Regions from separate parts of the Streptomyces sp. NPDC049597 genome, predicted to be linked through region 1. Evidence: riboswitches for the same ligand, from Rfam matches in the RefSeq annotation. Region 1 holds a riboswitch; each other region holds the start of a gene.
What was found. A riboswitch is a leader RNA that binds a small molecule or an ion and turns the genes downstream of it on or off. The one in region 1 is predicted to bind cobalamin.

Region 2: another riboswitch for cobalamin. It lies ahead of AB0K02_RS29090 (energy-coupling factor ABC transporter permease); the one in region 1 lies ahead of AB0K02_RS18480 (ribonucleoside-diphosphate reductase subunit alpha).
Region 3: another riboswitch for cobalamin. It lies ahead of AB0K02_RS09160 (cobalamin biosynthesis protein); the one in region 1 lies ahead of AB0K02_RS18480 (ribonucleoside-diphosphate reductase subunit alpha).

Annotation. Positions count from the first base shown of each region.
Region 1 covers NZ_JBFAOY010000014.1:169,327-172,634, reverse strand. Annotated here, with positions in the region: gene AB0K02_RS18480 (ribonucleoside-diphosphate reductase subunit alpha) at 1-2,107, opposite strand, end outside; cobalamin riboswitch at 2,246-2,378, opposite strand; gene mctP (monocarboxylate uptake permease MctP) at 2,621-3,308, opposite strand, start outside.
Region 2 covers NZ_JBFAOY010000035.1:48,386-51,693, reverse strand. Annotated here, with positions in the region: gene AB0K02_RS29105 (ATP-binding cassette domain-containing protein) at 1-181, opposite strand, end outside; gene cbiQ (cobalt ECF transporter T component CbiQ) at 178-927, opposite strand; gene AB0K02_RS29095 (energy-coupling factor ABC transporter substrate-binding protein) at 934-1,332, opposite strand; gene AB0K02_RS29090 (energy-coupling factor ABC transporter permease) at 1,329-2,018, opposite strand; cobalamin riboswitch at 2,047-2,265, opposite strand; gene AB0K02_RS29085 (PTS fructose transporter subunit IIA) at 2,346-2,759, opposite strand; gene dhaL (dihydroxyacetone kinase subunit DhaL) at 2,756-3,308, opposite strand, start outside.
Region 3 covers NZ_JBFAOY010000005.1:228,575-231,882, forward strand. Annotated here, with positions in the region: gene AB0K02_RS09155 (cobyric acid synthase) at 1-363, opposite strand, end outside; gene AB0K02_RS09160 (cobalamin biosynthesis protein) at 360-1,310, opposite strand; cobalamin riboswitch at 1,401-1,537, opposite strand; gene AB0K02_RS09165 (hypothetical protein) at 1,694-1,915, opposite strand; gene AB0K02_RS09170 (inorganic phosphate transporter) at 1,928-3,154, opposite strand.

The sequences.
Region 1 (3,308 bases):
GGATCTCCCAGGCCGTCCGGTACAGCTCGCGCACCTCGGCCGGGATCCAGGTGAAGCCCTGCACCGAGCCGCTGGACTCGCGCAGCGCCTCGCGCGTCTGCGCGTCCCACACGCCGAGCTTCTTCAGCTCGTCCACCAGGTAGGAGTTGACCTGGAGGAACTCGCCGGACAGGGTCTCACGCTTGAAGAGGTTGGAGACCTGCGGCTCGATGCACTCGTAGACGCCCGCGATCGAGGCGATCGTCGCCGTCGGCGCGATGGCGAGGAGCAGCGAGTTGCGCATGCCGACGGAGGCGATCCGCTCGCGCAGGGCGGCCCAGCGCTCGGGCCAGTTCAGCTCCACGGCGTAGTGGTCCGGGTGCAGCACCCCGCGCGCGGTGCGCGTCTTGTCCCAGGCCGGCAGCGGGCCGTTGCGCTCGGCGAGGTCGGCGGACGCCTCGTACGCGGCGAGCATGATGCGCTCGGCGATGCGGGTGGACAGGGCCCGTGCCTCGGGCGAGTCGAAGGGCAGCCGCAGCTTGAAGAAGACGTCCTGGAGGCCCATCGCGCCCAGGCCCACGGGCCGCCACTTGGCGTTGGAACGCCCGGCCTGCTCGGTCGGGTAGAAGTTGATGTCGACGACCCGGTCGAGGAAGGTGACCGCGGTGCGGACGGTGGCGTCCAGCCGCTCCCAGTCGAGTTCACCGCCGCTGACGAAGGCTCCCAGGTTCACCGAGCCGAGGTTGCAGACGGCCGTCTCGCCGTCGTCGGTGACCTCCAGGATCTCGGTGCACAGGTTCGAGGAGTGGACCGTGTGGCCGGGCGCGGCGGTCTGGTTGGCGGTGCGGTTGGCGGCGTCCTTGAAGGTCATCCAGCCGTTGCCGGTCTGCGCGAGCGTGCGCATCATGCGGCCGTACAGGTCGCGCGCCGGGATGCTCTTGCGGGCCAGGCCCTCGGCCTCGGCGGCGCGGTAGGCGGCGTCGAACTCCTCGCCCCACAGGTCGACGAGCTCGGGCACGTCGGCCGGCGAGAACAGCGACCAGTCGGAGCCCGTCTCGACGCGCCGCATGAACTCGTCGGGGATCCAGTGCGCGAGGTTGAGGTTGTGCGTACGCCGGGCGTCCTCGCCGGTGTTGTCGCGCAGCTCCAGGAACTCCTCGATGTCCGCGTGCCAGGTTTCCAGGTAGATCGCGGCGGCCCCCTTGCGCCGGCCGCCCTGGTTCACGGCGGCGACCGAGGCGTCGAGCGTCTTCAGGAACGGGACGATGCCGTTGGAGTGCCCGTTGGTGCCGCGGATCAGCGAACCGCGGGCGCGGATGCGCGAGTACGAGAGCCCGATGCCGCCCGCGTGCTTGGACAGGCGCGCGACCTGGTGGTAGCGGTCGTAGATCGAGTCGAGCTCGTCGAGCGGCGAGTCCAGCAGGTAGCAGGACGACATCTGCGGGTGGCGCGTGCCGGAGTTGAAGAGCGTGGGGGAGGAGGGGAGGTAGTCGAGCCGGCTCATCAGGCCGTACAGGTCGGCGACCTCGTCCACCGAGCGGTCGCTGTCGTCCGCGGCGAGGCCGCAGGCGACGCGCAGCATGAAGTACTGCGACGTCTCGACGACCCGACGGCTGATGGGGTGACGCAGCAGGTAGCGGCTGTAGAGCGTGCGCAGGCCGAAGTAGCCGAAGCGGTCGTCGGCGGCCGGGTCGACGAGCGCGTCGAGCCGGGTCGCGTGCAGTGCCACGAACGCGGCGGTGCGGTCGGCGATCAGGCCCTCGCGGTGCCCGACCGCGACGGAGGCGGAGAACGACACCGCGCCCTGGCCGGCGGCCTCGTCCGCGATCGTGCGGGTCAGCAGCCGGGCGGCGAGACGGGAGTAGGCCGGGTCCTCGGAGATCAGACCGGCGGCGGCGTCGGTGGCGAGGGAGCGCAGTTCGGCCTCGTCCGATCCGGCGTGCCGCCCGCGCAGCGCGGCGGCGGCGACCCTCCCGGGGTCGGCGTCGGGCAGATCGGCCGTCAGGTCCGTGAGGGTCCGCAGCAGGTCGGATCCGCGGCCCGAGGGGCCGCCGTCGAGGCCGGTCCCGGGACCGGCCGTCGTCTGCTCCGTGGTGCCTGAAGCCGGATCGGCTGGCGCGATGGTCATGTGGTGCTCTCCCTCGCTCGGCTCTGGGCCGGCGGGGGAGGCGGGGCCATGCGGGCGCGGGCCCGCGGACGGGCAGCACGAGGCACGGCGTCCACCGGCCCAACCGCGAGGCCCGGACGTCTGGGCACCCGGTTCGGTCGAACCGGATGCACCGTCGGCAGGTCCTCGGACTCGTCGGGTACGCACAGCGCACCGGATCACACCGTTGCGGGACAGTTCCGGATTCACACCGGATTCCCCTGCGGCGACAGCCACATGAGCATACATGTGGGGGCGGGTGGCTGCGCATGCCCCCACATGTTGTGTCTCCGTGGCGGAACGGAAGGCCGGGCGGTGAGCTGTGGACGTCGCTGCCGTGGTCGACGAAGGGAGGGGCCATGACCGGGACCACCGATCGCCCGCACCTGGACACCGACGACTTCGACGAGGTCTTGGACTGGGTGAACTGACCGCACGACGAAGGGCCGCCGCATCTCCCTGGAGGAGACGCGACGGCCCGTGAGTACGCGATCGTCAGTGGCCGCCGGGGGCGCCCGCCGTGGCCGGCGGGAGTTCCACCTGGACGCCCGGGTCGCCCGCGTCCGCCGTGTAGTCCGACGGGCTGGTCTCGTCGACGCCGTCGGGGGCCTTGGCACCCCTCAGGACGAAGGTGAGCACCACGGTGACGATGACGTTCAGCACGAACGCGGTGAGGCCGATGTAGCCGATCTCGCCGATGCCGGGGATCTCGGCCGACGAGCCGCCGAAGTGCTTCTGCGTCGGGCTCGCCACGCCGTAGGCGGCGACCGTGCCGTAGATCATGCCGACCGCCCAGCCGGCGATGAGCGCCCAGCGGTGGAACCACCGGGTGAACAGGCCGCCCACCAGGGCCGGGAACGTCTGCAGGATCCAGATGCCGCCGAGCAGCTGGAAGTTGATCGCCACGGTCTTGTCCATGGTGAGGACGAAGACCAGGGCGCCGACCTTCACCAGCAGCGAGACCAGCTTGGAGACCTTGGTCTCCTGCGCCGGAGTCGCGTCGGGCTTGAGGAAGTCCTTGTAGATGTTCCGGGTGAACAGGTTGGCCGCGGCGATGGACATGATGGCCGCGGGGACCAGCGCGCCGATGCCGATCGCGGCGAACGCGACGCCCGCGAACCAGTCCGGGAACATGTTCTCGAACAGCTGAGGGATGGCCAGCTGACCGTTGGTCACCTTCACG
Region 2 (3,308 bases), on a different contig from region 1:
GGAGGTGGCCCGTCGCCGGGCGCAGTCCGCCGCTCAACAGCCGCAGCAGGGTGGTCTTTCCGCTGCCGTTGCGCCCCAGCAGAGCCGTGGAGCGGCCCTCCTGCAGCGCGAGGCCGACGCCGCTCAGCACGGCCGGCCCGTCCTCGTACGCGAAACCGGCGTCGACGAGCTCAACGATCACAGGACGAACCTTTCCAGCAGATGGGTGAGCAGCACGATGCCCGCCAGCAGCGCGGCCACGGCGGCGAGGAAGCGGCGCGACACGGACGCGCGCGGCACGAGGACCCGCAACGCGCCGTCGTAACCGCGCCCGGCGAGCCCGGCCTGCAGCCGGCCGGCCCGGTCGAAGGCGCGGACGAACGCGGTCGCCCCCAGCCCCGCCAGCGAACGCCACGCCGCCGCCCGGCTCGTGTGGCCGAGACGGGCGGCCTGGGCCTGGCGGACCCGGCTCATCGCGTCCATCAGAAGGAAACTGATCCGGTACATCACCAGCGCCACGTCCACCACAGCCGGCGGCACGCCCGCCCGCACCAGCCGGGGCAGGACGTCCGAGACCGGCGTGGTGAACGCGAACAGCAGCACCCCGAGCGACGCCGCCGAGGTCCGCAGCAGCAACGCGGCAGCGTGCTCGGGACCGTCGGGCGCCAGCGCCACCGGCCCCGCGGCGCCACCCACGGCGAACAACAGCGGCAGCGCCCCGGTGACACAGAACCCGAGGGGGATGCGGAAGGCCCGCCACAGCTGCCGGGGGGCGACCCCGGCCGGGCCCAGCAGGACGGCGAGGGACGCGACGGCCACCAGAACGGCGCCGGGCCAGGGCGGCAGGCACACGGCCGTCACCGTCAGCCCCAGGCCGAGCACGGCCTTCTCACAGGGATGGCGGCGGCGCCAGCGACTGCTGTGCGCCGCCGCGTCGATCGGCAGCATCGGCGCCTACGGCAGCTTCGCGGTGGGGGCGTCCCCGCTGCCGGCCGACGCCTCGGGCGCCTCGTCGGCGGCCTCCTCCCGGAGGGCGCCCGTGCGCGCCGCGGCCCGCTCCTCACCCTGCCTGCGTCCTCTGCGCAGGCCGAAGTAGTACGCCAGCACCCCTGCGCCGATCGCGGCCTGGAGTGCGAACAGTGCCGACTCGATCTCGCCCGACGGCGGCTCGTAGAGAGGGGAGAACCACGGCTCGTAGTCCGGTTCGAGTTCCGAGATCGCCGTTTCCGCCTGTGCGTCGGCGCCCGTGAACGGCTCCTCCTTGTCGTCCCCGAGCCCCAGGACGAGCGGCAGGACGGCCAGTGCCGCCACGGCCAGCAACAGCAGCGTATTGATCCTCGCGTTGCGGCTCATCGGACCACGGCCTCCTTCTTCTTCCCCGGGAGCAGGACGCCGAGACGGGCCAGGTCGCCCTTGCTGGACTGGCTGAGCAGCCGCATCACCAGCACGGTGAGCAGCCCCTCGCTCACCGCGAGCGGGATCTGCGTGAGCGCGAAGATGCCGCCGAACTTGGCGAGCGCGCCCACGAATCCGCTGCTCGGGTCGGGGAAGGCCAGCGCGAGCTGCACGCTGGTGACGCAGTACGTCGACAGGTCGGCGACGAACGCGCCGAAGAACACCGCCACCATCAGCGGGACGCCCGACCGCCGCAGCAGCCGGTAGACGCCGTAACCGGTCCACGGACCGACGATCGCCAAGGAGAACACGTTGGCGCCGAGCGTGGTGAGGCCGCCGTGCGCCAGCAACAGCGCCTGGAACAGCAGGGTGATGGTGCCGAGCACCGCCATGATCGGCGGACGGAAGAGGATCGCGCCCAGCCCGGTGCCGGTCGGATGGGAGCAGCTGCCGGTCACCGACGGGATCTTCAGGGCGGAGAGCACGAACGTGAAGGCGCCGGAGGCGCCGAGCAGCAGGGTGGACTCGGGGTGGGCCTTGACCTCGCGGGTCAGGGCACGTACACCGTGGACGACGAACGGGGCCGCCGCGACGCCCCAGGCGGCGGCGTGCAACGGGGGCAGGTACCCCTCGGCTATATGCATGGTCGGGAGACCCTCTCCAGCACCTCGTGGATGGACAGCGCACCCTGGCCGGTCTCCTGGCTGACGGGTCATGCCGCCCGTGACTCCGCCTTCCCAGGCACCGCGGTCCCCCGCGGTGGCCCAGTGACTTCCCCTGAGGGGTGGAGCCGGACTTCCCGATCACAGTGGCGAGGGCCGCACCGGTACCGCACCGGTTTCCCGAACACCAAGGCCCCGTGACAGTAGTGCCCGGACCAGCGACATCACAAGCCGCGCACGGGTGCACCGGCCCGCGGCCGGGTGAGCCGTTCGCCACACCCGGCCGCGCGAACCCCTCCCGTCACGCCTCTACTCCTTGCGGTACCCGTACGCCTCCGAGGCCGCCGCCTCCACCGCGTCCAGGTCGCCCCCGGCCGACGCGGTCACCACGGCGGCCACCGCACCCTCCACGAACGGGGCGTCCACGAGCCGGGTGCCGTCGGGCAGTTCGTCGCCCTCGGCGAGGAGGGCCTTCACCGTGAGCACGGCGCTGCCCAGATCGACCAGCACGGCCACCCCCGCGCCGCGGTCCACCTCCGCCGCCGCGGCACAGACCAGCTCGGAGCTGGTGCCGAGACCGCCGTCCGGCGTGCCGCCCGCCGCGGCGACGGGCGCGAGCTCCCCGCCGCCCGCGAGCCCGCGCGCCAGCGCGGCGACCGAGCGCGCCACCTCCGCGCTGTGCGACACCAGCACGATCCCGACCCGCTGGGCGGCGTCGCTCATCCGGCCGCCTCCGCGGTCTCGGCGAGCGCGGCCACCAGCAGCGCCGACGACGTCGCCCCCGGGTCCTGGTGCCCGATGCTGCGCTCACCGAGATAACTGGCCCTGCCCTTGCGCGCCTGCAACGGCACCGTCGCCAGCGCCCCCTGCTCGGCCGCATCCCTGGCCGCGGCGAACGAGTCCGTGCTGTCGCCGAGCGCCGCCACCGCCGGCTCCAGGGCGTCCAGCATCGTCTTGTCGCCCGCCTTCGCCCCGCCCAGCTGCGCCACGGCCGCGACACCCGCCCGCAGCGCCTTGGCCAAGTGCCCCGCGCTCACCTCGGCGTCGTCGCCGAGTGCCTTGCCGGCACGCCGCAGCAGCGTCCCGTACAGCGGCCCGGAGGCCCCGCCGACCGTCGAGATCAACTGGCGTCCCGCCAGCACCAGTACGGCTCCGGGCGCGGCCGGCGGCTCCTTGTCCAGGGCCGCGACGACGGCCGCGAAGCCGCGCTGGAGATTGGTGCCGTGATCGGCGTCGCCGATCGCGGAATCCAGCTCGGTCAGACGGTCGGCC
Region 3 (3,308 bases), on a different contig from region 1:
CAGGCACGCCATGACCGGTTCGAACAACTCGCGCTGCCGGTTCCCGTGGTAGCCCTTCGCGCTCATCTCGCCGATGGGCTTGCCCATCAGGACGACCTGGCTGGAGCGGTCGCCGCCGGGCTTGAGCAGCACCGGGTTCATCAGCGCGGTCGGCTCCACACGGGCCGCCTGCGCCTGCATCGCCTGGGCCCGCCCGATCTCCGCGCCCTCGCGCGTCACGAACGAGTTCAGCGACATGTTCTGGCCCTTGAAGGGCGCGACCTTCACCCCCCGCCGCACCAGCCACCGGCAGATCCCGGCGGTCACGACGCTCTTGCCCGCGTCCGACGTGGTCCCCGCGACCAGCAGTCCGCCGCCGTTCATGTACGCCTCCCCCTCATGGCCCCCCAGGCCAGTCGTGCGCCCGCGCACGTCGCGAGCGTCAGCACGCCGATCCGCCGCGACAGCCGCACGGCCCGCCCGATGTCCCCGAACTCCACGGCCCGGCCGGATCCGTTGAGCACCGGCCGGTGCTCGACACGGCCCCCGTACGACAGGGTCCCGCCCAGCCGGACGCCGAGCGCTCCCGCGAACGACGCCTCCACCGGACCGGCATTGGGGCTCGGGTGCTTCGCCGCGTCGGCCCGCCAGGCGCGTACGGCCCCCCGCGGGTCGGGGCCCGCGATCACGGCGAGTGCCGCGGTGAGCCGTGCGCCGGGCCAGCCCGCCACGTCGTCGAGGCGTGCCGAGGCCCAGCCGTAGCGCCGGTGGCGCGGCGACTTGTGGCCGACCATGGCGTCCAGCGTGTTCACGGCACGGAAGCCGAGCAGCCCGGGAACGCCCGCGACAGCGCCCCACACCAGGGCGCCGACGACGGCGTCCGACGTGTTCTCGGCGACGGACTCGACCACGGCGCGGGCGATCTGCTGCTCGTCCAGGGCCTGCGGGTCGCGCCCGCAGAGGTGGGGGAGCCGTGCGCGGGCCGCCTCGACGTCCCCCGCGGCCAGCGCATCGCCGACGAGGCGCGCCTCCCGGCCGAGCGTGGTGCCTCCGACCACGGCCCAGGTGGCGGCGGCGGTCAGGGCGACGGACGCGGCGGGGGAGCGGCGCACGGCACGGGACGCCAGCGCGCCCGCGGCGACGGCTCCGCCGGCGCAGAGGGCCGTGTGCAGGGCGCCCCGGCCCCGGTGGTCACGCCACAGCAGCCGCTCGACGGCGCCCGCGGCCCGCCCGAAGGCGGCGACGGGGTGCCCGCGGCGGGGGTCGCCGACGAGCCGGTCGACGACGAGGCCCGCGGTGGCGCCGTACACGAAGACGCGGTCGGCACGCATGGGTCAGTGATCCCGCAGGCGGGGGCCGACGGACAGGGCCGGACGGCAGCCGGGCATGGGAGGAGTCCTCACTCAGGGTCCGCGCCCTGGTTCGACGTGACCGGCGGCGAGAGTTCCTGGCTCCCCAGGGGTGTGATCCTCCGGGTGACAGTGGCGGGACCGCGCCGGATTCGCACCGGACTTCCTCTTCTGCCGCCGTAGATGGCCCCGGCAGTCCACCACGCCCCGCGAACGCCCGTCAACTCACCCTTGACCTGCGGAGGGACAGTGTGCGAAGCCCCACACCCCACGCACGCCGGAGCCGGGCCGCAGGCACGCGGGGTGCCTCCGGCCCGGCTCCGGGCGGGTCGCCGTGGCCGGCGAACGGAAGGACTCGAAGGGAGTCAGGTGACGATCAGGTAGATGCCGTACGCCACGGCCGCGGCGCACAGGGCGAAGCAGGCGTAGGCGCCGGTGCGGGCCATGGCGGCCGATCCGCCGTCGGCGGCCGCCGCCTCGTGCTTGGTCAGGCCCACGATGCCCAGGGTGAACAGGCCCACCAGGGCGACGGTGGCGACGAGGCTCACGCCGAAAACGGAGCCGAGAGCTGCCCAGTCGATCTTCATGCTGCTGATTCCTTACACCGTGGCCGGACGGACCGGCTCGGGCTCGGCCGGAGCCGGGATGGTGGTCTTGAGCTCGCCCGCGGGCGGCGGGGTGACAGCCGCGATGGCGGTGGTGACGACGCCGGCGGGCTCCTGCTCCTCGATGTCGTTGACGTTGGTGTGGTCGACGACCTGGCGCCGGGAGACGAACCAGATCGCGGCGCAGGAGATGACCAGGAAGACCGCGACGGCCGCGACGCCCCAGTCACCCTGCTGGGTGACGAACTCCGAACCGGCGGCGACGAGACCGGCGGCCGGCAGGGTCAGGCCCCAGGCGACGAACATCCGGGTCGCGGTGGACCAGCGGACGACACCGCCCTTGCGGCCGAGACCAGCGCCCATCACCGCGCCGGAGCACGAGTGGGTGGTCGACAGGGAGAAGCCGAGGTTGGAGGAGGCGAGGATGACGCTCGCCGCGCCCGTCTGGGCGGCGAAGCCCTGCTGCGGCTGGAGGTCGGTCAGGCCCTTGCCCATGGTGCGGATGATGCGCCAGCCGCCGAGGTAGGTGCCGAGGGCGATGGCGACACCGGCGGAGACGATGACCCACAGGGGAGGGTTGGAGCCGGGGGCGATGACGTTCCCGGCGACCAGGGCCAGGGTGATGATGCCCATCGTCTTCTGCGCGTCGTTGGTGCCGTGCGCCAGCGAGACGAGACCGGCGGAGGCGATCTGGCCGGCGCGGTAGCCCTTGCCGGTGGCCTTCGGGTCGGCGTTCCGGCCGAGCCTGTAGGTCAGCCGGGAGGCCAGGAACGCGGCGACACCGGCGACGAGCGGCGCGGCGACCGCGGGGATCAGCACCTTGGTGACCACGACGCCGCCGTTGACCGCGTCGAAGCCGACGGACGCGACGGTGGCGCCGATGAGGCCGCCCATCAGGGCGTGCGAGGAGCTGGACGGCAGGCCGATGAGCCAGGTCAGCAGATTCCAGAGGATGGCGCCGACGAGCGCCGCGAAGATGACTTCAGGTGAGATGCCTGATTCGTCGACGAGGCCACTGGAGATCGTCTTCGCGACCTCCACGGACAGGAAAGCGCCGACGAGATTCAGAACGGCGGACATGGCCACCGCGGTCTTGGGCTTCAGGGCGCCGGTCGAGATGGTCGTCGCCATCGCGTTGGCGGTGTCGTGGAAACCGTTCGTGAAATCGAACACGAGAGCTGTCACGATCACAATCGCGAGCAGCAGCGTGATGTGTTCCATTTACCCAGGCAATCGTTTGACGTCATTGACTCGGCGACCGTAGGCAACCTGGGTGAACGGAAGATGAACTGGGCCGGGCTCTGCGGTGTCCGTAAGTAGGGACCGAGCATTCCGCTTGCCCCTTTTGAGGCCCTGCGACAGCACCCGGCATCCA